Regions from separate parts of the Bradyrhizobium sp. 142 genome, predicted to be linked through region 2. Evidence: predicted binding sites of a transcription regulator. Region 2 holds the regulator's gene; each other region holds the start of a gene.

Region 1 (4,748 bases), on a different contig from region 2:
CGTTCTTGCCGGCCTCGGCAGGGCCGTGGAAGTGGGCGGCGGTGGCGGGGCCGGACAGGCCCGAATAGGTCACCTTCCAGGAGAGCTTCTTGCTGGCGGCGTCAAAGTCCAGATCGGCCGTGCCGGTGCCGCTGCTGGTCGTGGCAGGCACCTCCGACTTGCCGCTGAGAGTCGCCTTCAATTTTTCCGCGCAGGCCGGACCTGCAAAAGCGATGGCCGCTCCGAGTGCAAGCGTGACAAAAACGGGCTTGTTCATGGTCGTCTCCCTGTTGACGTCGGATGATGTCAATCTGCAAACAGTGCAGGTTTGATTTTATTCCCGGCGACGAAGCAAACCATCTAAATTATTCGTGGCTGGAACGGCCGCGACCTCACCCGTAAATTCGTTTTGATCTGGATGGAATGCCTCAATGCTGCGACGAACTCTCCTTGCCGCTCTCCTCGTTGCCGTCGCGGCACTGGGCGTTTATTGGTGGCTAACGGCCCCGGCTGCGCTGGCGGCAGCGCTGCCGTCCCGTGCGCCTGATCTTGCCAATGGGCAGGAAATATTCAACGTCGGCGGCTGCTCGTCCTGCCATGCGGTCCCCAACCAGCCCGACCGTCTGCGACTCGGCGGCGGCCTGCCGCTCGGCTCGCCGTTCGGGACGTTTTACGCTCCCAACATTTCGCCTGATCCTACCGACGGCATCGGGCGCTGGGGCGAGAGCGATTTCGTCAATGCCGTGATGCGGGGCATCTCGCCGGAGGGAACGCATTACTTCCCGGCATTTCCCTACGCGTCTTATCATATCGCGAAGGTGGACGATGTTCGCGATCTCTTCGCCTATCTGAAGACCTTGCCGGCGGTGCCGGGCAGGGTGCGTGATCACGACCTGCCGTTTCCGTTCAACATGCGCCGCAATGTCGGCATCTGGAAATTGCTGTTCACGGACGCCGGGCCGTTCGTGCCGGATGCAACGCGATCGCCGCAATGGAATCGCGGCGCCTATCTCGTGAACGGACTTGGCCACTGCGCGGAATGCCACAGCCCGCGCAACCTCTTGGGCGGCATCATCACCGCCCAGCGCTTTGCCGGCGGCCCCAATCCGGAAGGTGAGGGCTGGGTGCCCAACATCACGCAAAAAGGGATCGGGGACTGGAGCGAGAAGGACATCGCGGATTTCCTCGAGACCGGCGACATGCCCGAGGGCGACAGTGCGTCGGGGGCGATGCGGCCGGTGATCAAGAACCTCGCGCAGCTCACGGGCGAGGACCGCGCGGCGATGGCGGCCTATCTGAAATCGCTGCCGCCGGTCGAAGGGCCCAAGCCCCCGCCAAGGAAGCAGACGGGCGGTTAGGTGCCCCCGAACGCCTTAAATGTGATGATGGTGAGGGTGTCCTGGATGCCGGGCAGCACCTGCACCCTCTCGTTGACGAAGTGGCCGATGTCGGTGTCCTTGTCGACGTAGAACTTCACCAGCAGGTCGTATTGCCCGGCGGTGGAGTAGATTTCGGAGGCAATCTCGGCTTCGGCGAGCGCGTTGGCGACCGTATAGGATTGGCCGAGCTTGCATTTGATCTGGACGAAAAAAGGAACCATTGCAGTCACTCCGAAGGCACATCTGGCGGTCAATAGGCCAAAACCGGCCGGATTTAGCAAGCAAACTTGCTGCCCCGGGCGCAAGCAAACTTGCTGCCCCCCGGCATGCGCGCTAGGACGGATCATGGCCCCGAACCAGCAGAAAATCGCCCCATGACGACGCCCGTGGCGCTCACCATCGCAGGTTCCGATTCGAGCGGCGGCGCCGGCATCCAGGCCGATCTGAAGACCTTTGCCGCGCTCGGCGTCTATGGCGCTTCCGCCATCACGGCATTGACGGCGCAGAACACGAAGGGCGTCACCGGCATTCATGCGGTGCCGGCCGATTTCGTTGCCGCACAGATCGATGCGGTGTTCTCCGATCTCGACGTCGGCGCGGTGAAGATCGGCATGGTGGCGCAAGCTGCCAGCATCGATGCGATCGCGGCCGCGCTGTCGCGCTGGATGCCCCGCTACATCGTGCTCGATCCCGTGATGGTCGCAACTTCCGGCAACCGTCTGCTGGCGTCCGATGCCGTCGACGCCCTGCGTGCGAAGTTGATGCCGCTGGCCTCGGTGATCACGCCCAACCTGCCGGAGGCCGCTGCGCTGCTCGACGAACCGGTCGCGCGAAGCGAGGCCGAGATCGAAAGCCAGGGACGCCGCCTGCTCGCGCTCGGCTGCCGCGCGGTCCTGATCAAGGGCGGGCACGGGGAGGGCGCCGAGAGCACCGACTATCTCGTCGATGCCGAAAGCACCATTGCGCTCGCGGCACCGCGGCTCGCCACCCAAAACACCCATGGCACCGGCTGCTCGTTGTCCTCGGCGGTCGCGGCGGGACTTGCCAAGGGCGAGGATCTCGAGCGCGCGGTGCGGGGCGCCAAGGCCTGGATCAGCGCAGCGATTGCGGCCGCCGATCGCTTCAGCGTCGGCCGCGGCCACGGGCCGATCCATCATCTTCACAAGTTCTATTGACGCGCGGCCGTTGGCTGAATCGATATGGCCGCGGGCTCGCTCAATCTCTCCCGCTTGCGGGAGACGTCGCGCCCAACGGACCGCGCCGAAGGCGCGCCCGATGACAGGCTCCGGCGCGGGTGAGGGCTCTCTCGGTACGAGGGCTAACGATTGCGGAGGCACCCTCTCCCCAACCCTCTCCCGCAAGCGGGAGAGGGAGCGCACCTGCCATCGTAGCTTCCAGTGCGAATCTGATTTGGGCGGGGGCGCCTGCGGCGCCGTGTCGCCTGATTGTCGCATGCGACTGATATTCGCAGGGAGGGCGAGGCGAGGTTTGATTCGTATCTGAGGTGCCTCAAAGGTTCAATCGGTCATCCCTCTGTCACGGGATATTGTTACAGGCTGTCGCATGGGAAGTTACGATGTCAGTGACGAGAGCCCTGAAAGGCGCTTTCGCACCTTGTTCATCTCCGACGTTCATCTCGGAGCCCGCGGTTCACAAGCCGACCTTCTGCTGGACTTCCTGCGCTTCCACGACGCCGACACCATCTATCTCGTCGGCGACATCGTTGACGGCTGGGCGCTGAAATCGAGCTGGCACTGGCCGCAATCGCATAACGACCTTGTCCAGAAACTTTTGCGCAAGGCACGCAAGGGCGCCAAGGTCATCTACATCCCCGGCAATCACGACGAGTTCCTGCGCAACTATTACGGCACGCATTTCGGCGGCATCGACGTCGTCGAGAACACCGTCCACACCGGCGTGGACGGCAAGCGCTATCTCGTCATCCACGGCGACATCTTCGACCTCGTGGTGCAGAACGCACGCTGGCTCGCCCATCTCGGCGACAAGGCCTACGACTTCGCGATCCAGATGAATCGCTTCGTCAACTTCTTCCGGCGCATGTTCAAGGTGCCGTACTGGTCGCTGTCGCAATGGGCCAAGCAGAAGGTCAAGAACGCCGTCAACTATATCGGCGCGTTCGAGCAGGCGCTCGCCGCCGAGGCGCGCCGTTACGACGCCGACGGCGTCATCTGCGGCCACATCCATTATGCCGTGATCCGCGACGAGGGCGGCATCCGCTATATGAACTGCGGCGATTGGGTCGAGAGCTGCACGGCGCTGGTCGAGCACGACGATGGCCATTTCGAGATCATCACCTGGGCGGATCAGTTGCAGAAGCAGGCAGCCGTCCCACAGGTCGCGGCAAGGGCGGCTTGATGCGCATCCTGGTCGCGACCGACGCCTGGCACCCGCAAGTCAACGGTGTAGTTCGGACGCTGACCAAGCTCGCTGACGCCGCCGAGGCGCTCGACGCCGAGTTCACGTTCCTGACGCCGCAATCGTTCCGCACCTTTGCGATGCCGAGCTACCGCGACGTGCGGCTGGCGATGCCGCGGCCGGCTCGAATCGCGAAGCTGATCGAGGAAGCCCGTCCCGACAGCATCCATATAGCGACCGAAGGGCCGATCGGCCTGATGGTCCGCCGCTATTGCCGACAGCGTAAGTTGCCATTCACGACCAGCTTCCACACCCGCTTTCCCGAATATGTCCGCGCCAGGGTGCCGGTTCCGGAATCCCTGATCTGGCGGGCACTGCGCCGATTCCACAGCAGCAGCCGGGCCGTGATGGCGGCAACGCCGGCGCTCGCGCGCGAGCTTGGCGAGCGCGGCTTTGCCAATGTCGTGCTGTGGCCGCGCGGCGTCGACACCGGCCTGTTTCACCCTCGCGCCATCGATCTGTGCCTGCCGTCGCCGGTGTTCCTCTCGGTCGGCCGGGTTGCGGTCGAGAAGAATCTCGAGGCTTTCCTCGACCTCGACCTGCCCGGCACCAAGGTGATTGTCGGCGACGGCCCGGCGCGTGCCGCGCTCGAAGAGGCCTATCCCGATGCGATTTTTCTCGGCCAAAAGCATGGCGAGGACCTGGCGGACATCTATGCTGCGGCCGACGTGTTCGTGTTTCCGAGCAAGACCGACACGTTCGGCCTTGTCCTGCTGGAAGCGCTGGCAAGCGGCCTGCCGGTTGCGGCCTTCCCGGTGAAGGGACCTCGCGACGTGATCGGTGATGCGCCGGTCGGCGCGCTGGATCACGATTTGCGCAACGCCTGTTTCGCCGCGCTCGACATCTCGCGGCAGGCCTGCGTCGAATTCGCCGCCGACTATACCTGGGAGGCTTCGGCCCGGTCGTTCATCGCCAGCATTTTGGCAGCCGGCGCGGTGCTGCACGGCCGGAACG
Region 2 (4,748 bases):
TCGGCACCAACCGCGTTACGGCGTTCATCGGCCCGTCGGGCTGCGGCAAGTCGACCCTGCTGCGCATCTTCAACCGGATGTATGATCTGTATCCCGGCCAGCGCGCCACCGGACAGCTCATGCTCGACCAGACCAACATTCTCGATCCCCGGCTCGACCTCAACCTGCTGCGCGCACGCGTCGGCATGGTGTTCCAGAAGCCGACGCCGTTCCCAATGACGATCTACGAGAACATCGCCTTCGGCATCCGCCTCTATGAGAGGATCTCGAAATCCGAGATGGACGACCGGGTCGAGAAGGCGCTGCGCGGCGGCGCGCTCTGGAACGAGGTCAAGGACAAGCTCAACGCCTCGGGCCTGTCGCTCTCCGGCGGCCAGCAGCAGCGCCTCTGCATCGCCCGCACGGTCGCGGTGCGGCCCGAGGTGATCCTGTTCGACGAGCCCTGCTCGGCGCTGGACCCGATCTCGACCGCCAAGGTCGAGGAGCTGATCCAGGAGCTCTCCGAGAACTACACGATCGCGATCGTCACCCACAACATGCAGCAGGCGGCCCGCGTCTCCGACAAGACCGCCTTCATGTATCTCGGTGAATTGATCGAGTTCGACGACACCAGCAGGATCTTCACGTCACCGAGCGATCGGCGTACGCAGGATTACATCACCGGCCGGTTCGGCTGAGGAGACGGGACATGGTTTCTGAACATACCGCAAAGGCGTTCGACACCGACCTCCAGGAGCTCACCCGGCTGGTCGCCGAGATGGGCGGGATTGCCGAGCGCATGATCGTGGAGTCCGTCGATGCGCTGATCCGGCGCGACGTCGCGCTCGGTCAGCGCGTCGTCACCATCGACGCCGAGCTCGACATCCTCCAGAGGCGCATCGAGGAGCGTGCGGTGCTCACCATCGCTCGCCGCCAGCCGATGGCGGTTGACCTGCGCGAGATCGTCGGCGCCATGCGCGTTGCGACCGATCTCGAGCGCATTGGCGACCTCGCCAAGAACATGGGCAAGCGCGTCGCGGCGCTGGAGACGGACTTCCATCCGCTGAAGCTGTTCCGCGGCCTGGAACACATGACCGACCTCGTGCAGCAGCAGGTCAAATCGGTGCTGGACGCCTATGCCGCGCATGATCTGCCGGCGGCGATGGCGGTGTGGAAGGGCGACGAGGAAGTCGATGCCATCTGCACCTCGCTGTTCCGCGAACTCCTCACCTACATGATGGAAGATCCACGCAACATCTCGTTCTGCATCCACCTGATGTTCTGCGCCAAGAACATCGAGCGCATCGGCGACCACGCCACCAACATTGCCGAGACCGTGTTCTACATGATCGAGGGTCAGGCCATCACCGACAAGCGGCCGAAGGGCGACATGACGACCTTCGCCACCACGGTTCCGAATACCTAAAGACTCAAGGGAGCAACGAGCCCATGGGCGCACGCATTATGGTGGTTGAGGACGAGGAAGCTCTGACAGAGCTTCTCCGCTACAACCTCGAAGGCGACGGCTATGACGTCGAGACGGTGATGCGCGGCGACGACGCCGACACCCGCCTCAAGGAGCATATCCCCGACCTGATCGTGCTCGACTGGATGCTGCCGGGGTTGTCCGGCATCGAGCTGTGCCGGCGGCTTCGCACCCGGCCCGAGACCAAGCAGCTCCCGATCATCATGCTCACCGCCCGCGGCGAGGAGAGCGAGCGGGTGCGGGGATTGGCGACCGGCGCCGACGACTACATCGTCAAGCCGTTCTCGGTGCCGGAGCTCCTGGCGCGGGTGAAGGGCCTGCTCAGGCGCGCAAGCCCGGAGCGGCTTGCCACCGTGCTCGCCTTTGGCGACATCGAACTCGATCGCGACAAACGTCGCGTCGCGCGCTCAGGCCGTCCGATTGATCTTGGTCCGACCGAATATCGTCTGCTGGAGTTCTTCCTGGAGCACCCCGGCCGGGTGTTCTCGCGCGAGCAGCTGCTCGACAGCGTCTGGGGCCGCGACATCTATATCGACGAGCGTACCGTCGACGTGCACATCGGCCGCCTTCGCAAGCTGCTCAATCTCGGCCGCGAGCAGGACCCCATCCGCACCGTCCGCGGCGCCGGTTACGCACTGGACGATCGTTTTGCGAAAGCGGAGCAGGCGTAGGCCTTTGCGAGCTGATTTAGCGAGCTGCCGCTACACTCTCAGCCGTCGTCCCGGACAAGCGTAACGTTTGCAACGCGCAGCGTTGTCCAGAGCGGAGCGCAGATCCCGGACCCATAGCCACAGGGAGTGGTTGTTGCGCAAAAAAGGTAACTCCGAGTCCCCGTAACCACATCTTGCGGTGGCCATGGATCCCGGATCTGCGCGCGCTTGAGGCGCGCTTGTCCGGGAGACACTGAGTGATTTGCGCGGTCATCGTGTGACGGCGCTATCCTTGCAGTCAGCTAATCCGCCAGCTTACCGCGGCCCGGGCTTGGACGGTGCACGCCTGCGGTCCGCCGCCGGCTGGTACGCGACGCGCGAGTGCTGGGCGCAATAGGGCAGGCCGGACAGCGCCCTGCCGCCGCAGAAGAAGAAATCGGGGCTCGAGGGATCGCCGACCGGCCAGTGACAGGTCGCCTCGTTCAATTCCAGCAACGACAGCCGCTGGCTCATCGGCACCACGTTGTCGTAGGTGACCGGATCCGGCTCCACCTCGACCTCGAAGGCCTGCGCCAGCGCCGTATTGCCGCGCGAGATCGGACGGTTCACCCGCATCATGTGCTGCGCCGGGCGCGCCTTGCGCGGCCGGGGAGCAGCGGATGAAGGGCTCTTGGCGCGGCCGGACAGGCCGAGCCGGTGCACCTTTCCGATCACGGCGTTGCGGGTCACATTGCCGAGCTCCGCCGCGATCTGGCTGGCCGAAAGTCCGGCCTCCCAGAGCTTCTTCAGCTGCTCGACGCGATCATCCGACCAGGTCAAAACCGTCATTGCACCCTTTCCCTCGCTGCGCGCCTGCCATACCGGCTCACAGCGAATGCCTAAGCTTTGAAAAACCCGTGCCGCCAGAATCCCTTAAGGCTCGCCGGGCGCACCAGATGCGCCCGAACGTTTACGCCGGTACATGAGGACTTAGAGATCAGAACCGCTGCACGAGATGTCGTATCTGACAAGCCAAACGCTACAATATGGCGTGACTCACGCGCAAGAGTCCGCCGACTCGCTTCCACATGTTCCGTGGCTAAAACTCGCAAAATCGGCACCGCAAGACTACGGATTCAGCGTTTCGCGAGGCTTTCCGGGCGGCATTGACACCGGTTTTACCAAGCATAAGATAGTACTACGTGCCGCCCTTAAAAGGCGGCACGTTTCGTTTTTCGGGCCGGTCAATGGTGCGCTGCGTAAGCGCGTTGAGGCCGGCCTCAACATCCAAGTGACCGTCATGACCAACAGCGCCGCGCCGCATCTGCTTCCCGTTTTCGCCAGGGCCGACCTTGGTTTCGAGCGCGGTGAAGGCTGCTGGCTGATCGCAACCAACGGCGAGCGTTACCTCGATTTCACCTCCGGCGTCGCTGTGAATGCGCTCGGCCATGCCCATCCGGCGCTGGTCAAGGCGTTGCAGGAGCAGGCGACGAAACTCTGGCACATGTCGAACCTGTTCCAGAGCCCCGACGGCGAGCGGCTGGCGGCACGTCTGTGCAATGAGAGCTTCGCGGACTTCGTGTTCTTCTGCAATTCCGGCGCCGAGGCAATGGAATGCGTGATCAAGATCGTGCGCCGCTTTCACGCCGCAAAGGGCCATCCCGACCGCTACCGCATGATCACGTTTGAAGGCGCGTTCCACGGCCGCACGCTTGCGACGCTGGCTGCGACCGGCTCGGCCAAATATCTCGAAGGCTTCGGTCCGCCGATGGAGGGGTTCGACCAGGTGCCGCATGGCGACCTCGATGCCGTCAAGAAGGCGATCGGTCCGCAGACCGCGGGCATCCTGATCGAGCCGATCCAGGGCGAGGGTGGTGTGCGTTCGGCCACGCCGGCGTTTCTCAGGGCGCTGCGCCAGCTTTGCGACGAACGCGGCCTGTTGCTTGCGTTCGACGAGGTGCAGACCGGCATGGGCCGCACCGGCGATCTCTTCGCCCATCGTCGCCTCGGCGTCACGCCCGACGTGATGTCGTTGGCGAAAGCGCTCGGCGGCGGCTTCCCGATCGGCGCGTGCCTGGCGACCGCGGAAGCGGCGTCCGGCATGACCCCGGGCTCGCACGGCTCGACCTTCGGCGGCAATCCACTCGCGGTCTCCGCCGCCAATGCAGTGCTCGACGTCATGCTCAATCCCGGCTTCTTCGATCATGTGCAGAAGATGTCGCTGCTGCTCAAGCAGAAGCTCGCGTCCGTGATCGACCGCCATGGCGACGTCGTCAGCGAAGTCCGCGGCGAGGGCTTGCTGATCGGCATCAAGGCCGTGGTGCCATCCGGCGATCTGGTTGCGGCGCTGCGCGATGAAAAGCTCCTGACCGTCGGCGCCGGCGATAATGTCGTGCGTTTCCTGCCGCCTTTGATCGTTACCGAGGTCGAGATCGAAGACAGCGTTGCCCGGCTCGAACGCGCCTGTGCCGCGATTTCGGCGGGCCAAACCAAGCGGGCGGCAAGCTGATGAGCAAGACGGCCAACAAGACCCCAAAGCACTTCCTCGATATCGACGAGCTGCCGCTATCGGAGCTCAAGAGCATGCTCGCCGCCTCCTCCGCGATGAAGGCGAAGCAGAAGGCGCATCAGCCGGTCAAGCCGCTCGAAGGCAA
Region 3 (4,748 bases), on a different contig from region 2:
AAATCGCGGACGCAATCCGCGGCGAGTTCTTGAAGCGTAACGACCGGCTCGGCCGGAATCACCGCAATGAAGCCGCTGATGGAATCCACGACCGGCCGGATCCTCGGGATCGTCCGCGCCTTGCGGGCGAATGCCGCGCAGGCGGCCGTCAGTTCGGCTTCGGTCCTGTCGGGGGGCAGCGCCATCGGTGCCTTCAGCGTGCCGTGAAAGCCGTATTTGCGCGGATCGGCGGTGACGTCGTGCCAGTCCGGCGCGACATGCAACGCGTCATCGGGAAAGGACAACTCGCCGCCGGTATGGGCGTCGTAGCCCAGCAGCTCGGCGCCGAAGCGGGAGAGGGCGCTGTCGGCGCCGGCGTCGAAATAGATCGCGTAGCGGGGAAAACCTGTCATTGCCCGAGCATAACCGATCTATGCCGCGACGACAGTCTCGCGCGGCATCGCCGCCGCGCTGAGCAGCCGCGTCGCATCGGTGAGATGCACGAGCTTGCCGCCGGCGATCACGGCGATGAGCTGCGGCCGCAGCGGCACCGTGTCGTCGACCAGCAGAATGTCGGCACGGCGCCCCGTAGCCAGCATGCCGCGATCGGTGAGGCCGGTCGCGCGCGCAGGGGCCGCGGAGACCAGATCCCAGGCCTTCGTCAGCGGCAACACGCCGTCGGCGGCGAGCCGGAACGCGGCGAGCAATGGCGCGGGATAGTAGTAGTCCGACGCCAGCACCGAGCAGAGGCCCTTGGCGATCATGTCGGATGCCCTGGTCCAGCCGGTGTGGCTGCCGCCGCGCACCACGTTCGGCGCGCCGTAGACGATGGCATCGCCGGCGGCCGCGGCGGCGCGTGCCGTTTCCTCGGTGACCGGAAATTCGGCGATGGTCGCGCCCATGGCGCGATACGCCTGGCGCATGGCCGGCGTCGCGTCGTCATGCGAGAGCATGCGCACCCGGGCTGCGCGGGCCGTGGCAGCCAGCCGCGCAACCGAAGCCGGCACGTCACCGGCGCGCGAAAGCACGTGCTCCACCAGCCGGTCAAACGCCTCGCTCGACAATCCGGTGCGCTCCACCATGCGATTGCGCTTGCGCGGCTTGGCCATGTCGCCGACCGTGCCATCCATGTGGTCGTTGAAGGCGAACAGGTCGACGCGGCCCTCAGTGAGCCATTGGCTCATCTCCTGCTCGACATCGAGATTGTAGGTCTCGTGCCGCAGATGGAAGCGAGTGTCGGCAGCAAAATGCGGACGCTGGGGCTCGATCGCCTCCATCAGGCTTCGCGCATTGTCGGCGCAGCGTAGCCCCGGCTCCCAGGAACAGGTCGTCGCGTGGAATACCGTGGTGATGCCGTTGCTGATCGCCTGGCGATCACTGTCGGCGAGCGCGACGTCGATCGGGAAGTCGACGCCGGCGCGCGGCATCATCTGCCGCTCGAAGGCATCGCCGTGCAGATCGACGATGCCGGGCAGCACCAGCAGGTCGCGCGCATCAATCGCTAGCCGCGCACGGCCGCGAGCCGCGCCAACCTGCGCAATGTCCGTTCCCGACACGAGAAGCGAGGTTTCGACGAACTCGGTGCCGATCTTGGCCCGGCCGCCCTCGAGGAAAATATCTGTCACGCGACCGCGCTTCGTTTGTCTGAAGGGGAATTCTCCCGTGCTTCGTATGTCGAGAGGAAATCTTCAATCCCGAGCTTGCGGAAATCGGGCAGGGCCTCACGCAATTTGTCGTGATCCCAATCCCACCAGGCGAGTCTGGCGAGCCGCCCCGCGACGTCCTCCGAGAACCGGCGCCGCACGATGCGCGCCGGATTGCCGGCGACGATGCTGTAGGCCGGCACGTCCTTGGTGACGATGGCGCCGGCCGCGATCACCGCGCCGGTGCCGATGTTGCGGCCCGGCAGCACGATCGCGCCATGACCGATCCAGACGTCGTGGCCGATATGGACGTGATGCTGGCGCCGCCAGTCGAAGAATTCGGAATCATCGCTCTCGCCTTCGAAATAGGCGCTCGAACGATAGATGAAATGCGCCTGCGTGGCGCGGTGCATCGGATGATTGCCGGGATTGATGCGCGTCATCGCCGCGATCGAGCAGAACTTTCCGATGGTGGTGTAGGTGATCTGGGCGTCGTTCACGACATAGGAGTAATCGCCCATCGAGACTTCATGCAGAATGGTGCGCGCGCCGACCTCGGTATAGGCGCCGAGTCTGGTCTCGTGCAGCTTCGCTGTGGAATCGATGGTCGGTTGGACCGATAGCGATTTGGCTGCCATGGTGGATCCGGACTGCAGGAGGCGGGACGTTCCTCTTCGAGTGGCTTGGTGACAATGTCATGACGCGCTGATGACAGGGGATGAAGCTGTGTAGCATCGCCGCACCGCAGCGTCGGTGTCACACAAGTGTCAAGCACCGGCGTTAGCGGTGGCAGCCAGCTACTCTGGAGCCCTGCATGCTGGTGGTGGAAGGTCTGACGTGTCGCTTCGGCGTCAAAGCCGCCGTGGACGACGCTTCATTTCAAATTTCTCCGGGCGGCTTCGTCGGTGTGATCGGACGCTCCGGCGCCGGCAAGTCGACGCTGCTGCGGACCATCAACCGCCTCGTGACGCCGACACAGGGCCGCATCCTGTTCGACGGCGTCGACGTGACAGCGCTGCGCGGCAAGGAGCTGCGGCAGTGGCGCGCCCGGTCGGCGATGATCTTCCAGCAGTTCAACCTGGTCGGCCGGCTCGACGTCCTGACCAATGTCCTGATGGGACGTCTGGCAACGATGCCGGCCTGGCGCTCGCTCACGCAGACCTGGCCGGAGCAGGACAAGGCGCTGGCGATGTCGGCGCTCGAACAGTTCGATATCGCCTCGCTCGCGGCCCAGCGCGCCGACCAGCTCTCGGGCGGCCAGCAGCAGCGCGTGGCGATCGCCCGCGCGCTGGTGCAGCAGCCCGACATCATCCTGGCCGACGAGCCGATCGCCTCGCTCGATCCGCGCAACACCAAGATCGTGATGGATGCGCTTTTGCGCATCAACAAGCACTTCGGCATCACCGTGCTCTGCAATCTGCATTCGCTCGATCTGGCGCGCAGCTATTGCGATCGCCTGATCGGCATGGCGCAGGGCCGCGTGGTGTTCGACGGCGCGCCCGCCGCGCTGACCGAGCATGTCGCGCGCGAACTTTACGACCTCGAAGCCGCCGACGTCATGGGCGGGGCGCCCGTGCCGGCGCCCGAGGACATTCCCGCGCTTGGAACGGCAGCCGCTGCCTGAGCTGCGCACACCAGTACTTACCCGTTTTGCGTCAACCGACTCCAACCGATGAAGAGAGTTTCATGATCACTCGCAGACTCATTCTTGCCGGCGCCGCTGCGCTGGTCCTCACGACTTCAGCCTCCGCCGACGACTGGAAAGCCAAATATCCCGAGCTGACTTTCGCCGTCGTGCCGGCTGAAAATGCTTCCGGCGTTACCGAGCGCTGGGCGCCATTCGTGAACTATCTGTCCAAGCAGCTCGGCGTGAAGGTCACGCTACGCATCGCCAACGACTACGCCGCTGTCATCGAAGGCCAGCGTGCCGGCAACATCCACATCGCGAGCTACGGCTCTGCCTCGTTTGCGCGCGCCCGCCTGACCGGCGTCAAGACCGACGCCTTCGCCAACGACATCAACGCCGACGGCTCGACCGGCTACTACTCGGTGTTCTTCGTCAAGGCCAGCAGCGCCTACAAGAGCGTGGATCAGCTCAAGGGCAAGAACCTCGGCCTGGTCGATCCGAACTCGACCTCCGGCAACAACGTGCCGCGCTTCGAGCTCGACAAGATGGGCATCGCGGATGCCGACAGCTATTTCGGCAAGGTCGTCTTCACCGGCAGCCACGAGAACGCGATCCTGGCGCTGGCGCAGGGCACGGTCGACGTTGCCACCAACCAGTGGACCAGCGACGACGATTCCACGCTGGCGCAGATGCTGACCAAGGGCATGCTGAAGAATGCCGACGGCTCTGCGATGAAGAAGGACGACTTCCGCATCATCCACAAGTCGGCGCCGATAATCAACGGCCCCTATGCCTACAACTCCGACCTGCCGGAAGAGGCCAAGGTGGCAATCGCCAAGGCGTTCTTCGACGCGCCGGCCAAGGACAAGGCCGCATTCGACCGCCTCTCCGACGGCCAGAAGAAGGGTTTTCATCCCGCCACCACCAAGGATTGGGATGGCACGATCGAACTGATCAAGTTCGTCGATGCGCTCCGTAAGAAGAAGGCGTCCTGAGTTTCGGGACGATAGCACTGGAGCCGGGTCGATGGACCCGGCTCTTTCTCTTTCGACGAGCACCTTTTCAATCCATGACGATCGCCGTTTCGATCCTCCCAGAGCAGCAGCTGACGACGCTCAATGCCGCCTACAGTCGGGCGGTCGCGCGCAGGCGCTGGCGTCTGTTACTTGGAGTGGCGCTGTTCGCCGCCGCCCTGGTTCTCGCCGCGGTCGGCGCAGAAGTGAACCTGCGCACCCTCTTCACCTATTTCGGCAACTTCCTCAGCTATTTCGACCGCATCTTCACGCTCGACAGCGGTCAGCGCGTCTGGACCGATGTCGGCGAATGGCTGTGGGGCTGGCGCAAATGGCTGAAGATGCTGGGCGAGACCCTGCTCATCAGCTATGTCGGCACACTGATCGGCGCGACCTTGGCCTTTGCCCTCAACTTCTTCGCGGCGGAGAATACCTTGCCCGCACCCTGGCTGCGTTTCGTGGTGCGGCGCCTGCTTGAATTCGCCC

The links. The regulator PhoB, encoded in region 2, activates phosphate uptake and scavenging genes when phosphate is short. The targets are predictions, from matches to a motif close to TGTCATNNANCTGTCAT.
Region 1: IVA82_RS28125 (UDP-2,3-diacylglucosamine diphosphatase) is a predicted target of PhoB. The motif match lies at 2,882-2,898, and genes of this name have one in related genera.
Region 3: phnC (phosphonate ABC transporter ATP-binding protein) is a predicted target of PhoB. The motif match lies at 2,320-2,336, and genes of this name have one in related genera.

The regions. Positions count from the first base shown of each region.
Region 1 covers NZ_JADPKQ010000307.1:116,627-121,374, reverse strand. Annotated here, with positions in the region: gene IVA82_RS28145 (CHRD domain-containing protein) at 1-256, opposite strand, end outside; gene IVA82_RS28140 (cytochrome c) at 411-1,337, shown strand; gene IVA82_RS28135 (Lrp/AsnC ligand binding domain-containing protein) at 1,334-1,579, opposite strand; gene thiD (bifunctional hydroxymethylpyrimidine kinase/phosphomethylpyrimidine kinase) at 1,733-2,533, shown strand; gene IVA82_RS28125 (UDP-2,3-diacylglucosamine diphosphatase) at 2,922-3,734, shown strand; gene IVA82_RS28120 (glycosyltransferase family 1 protein) at 3,734-4,748, shown strand, end outside.
Region 2 covers NZ_JADPKQ010000173.1:21,195-25,942, forward strand. Annotated here, with positions in the region: gene pstB (phosphate ABC transporter ATP-binding protein PstB) at 1-677, shown strand, start outside; gene phoU (phosphate signaling complex protein PhoU) at 689-1,405, shown strand; gene phoB (phosphate regulon transcriptional regulator PhoB) at 1,429-2,136, shown strand; gene IVA82_RS16280 (GcrA family cell cycle regulator) at 2,431-2,943, opposite strand; gene IVA82_RS16285 (aspartate aminotransferase family protein) at 3,395-4,603, shown strand; gene argF (ornithine carbamoyltransferase) at 4,603-4,748, shown strand, end outside.
Region 3 covers NZ_JADPKQ010000367.1:14,616-19,363, reverse strand. Annotated here, with positions in the region: gene IVA82_RS33755 (DUF1045 domain-containing protein) at 1-392, opposite strand, end outside; gene IVA82_RS33750 (alpha-D-ribose 1-methylphosphonate 5-triphosphate diphosphatase) at 411-1,604, opposite strand; gene IVA82_RS33745 (chloramphenicol acetyltransferase) at 1,601-2,260, opposite strand; gene phnC (phosphonate ABC transporter ATP-binding protein) at 2,437-3,246, shown strand; gene phnD (phosphonate ABC transporter substrate-binding protein) at 3,309-4,244, shown strand; gene phnE (phosphonate ABC transporter, permease protein PhnE) at 4,319-4,748, shown strand, end outside.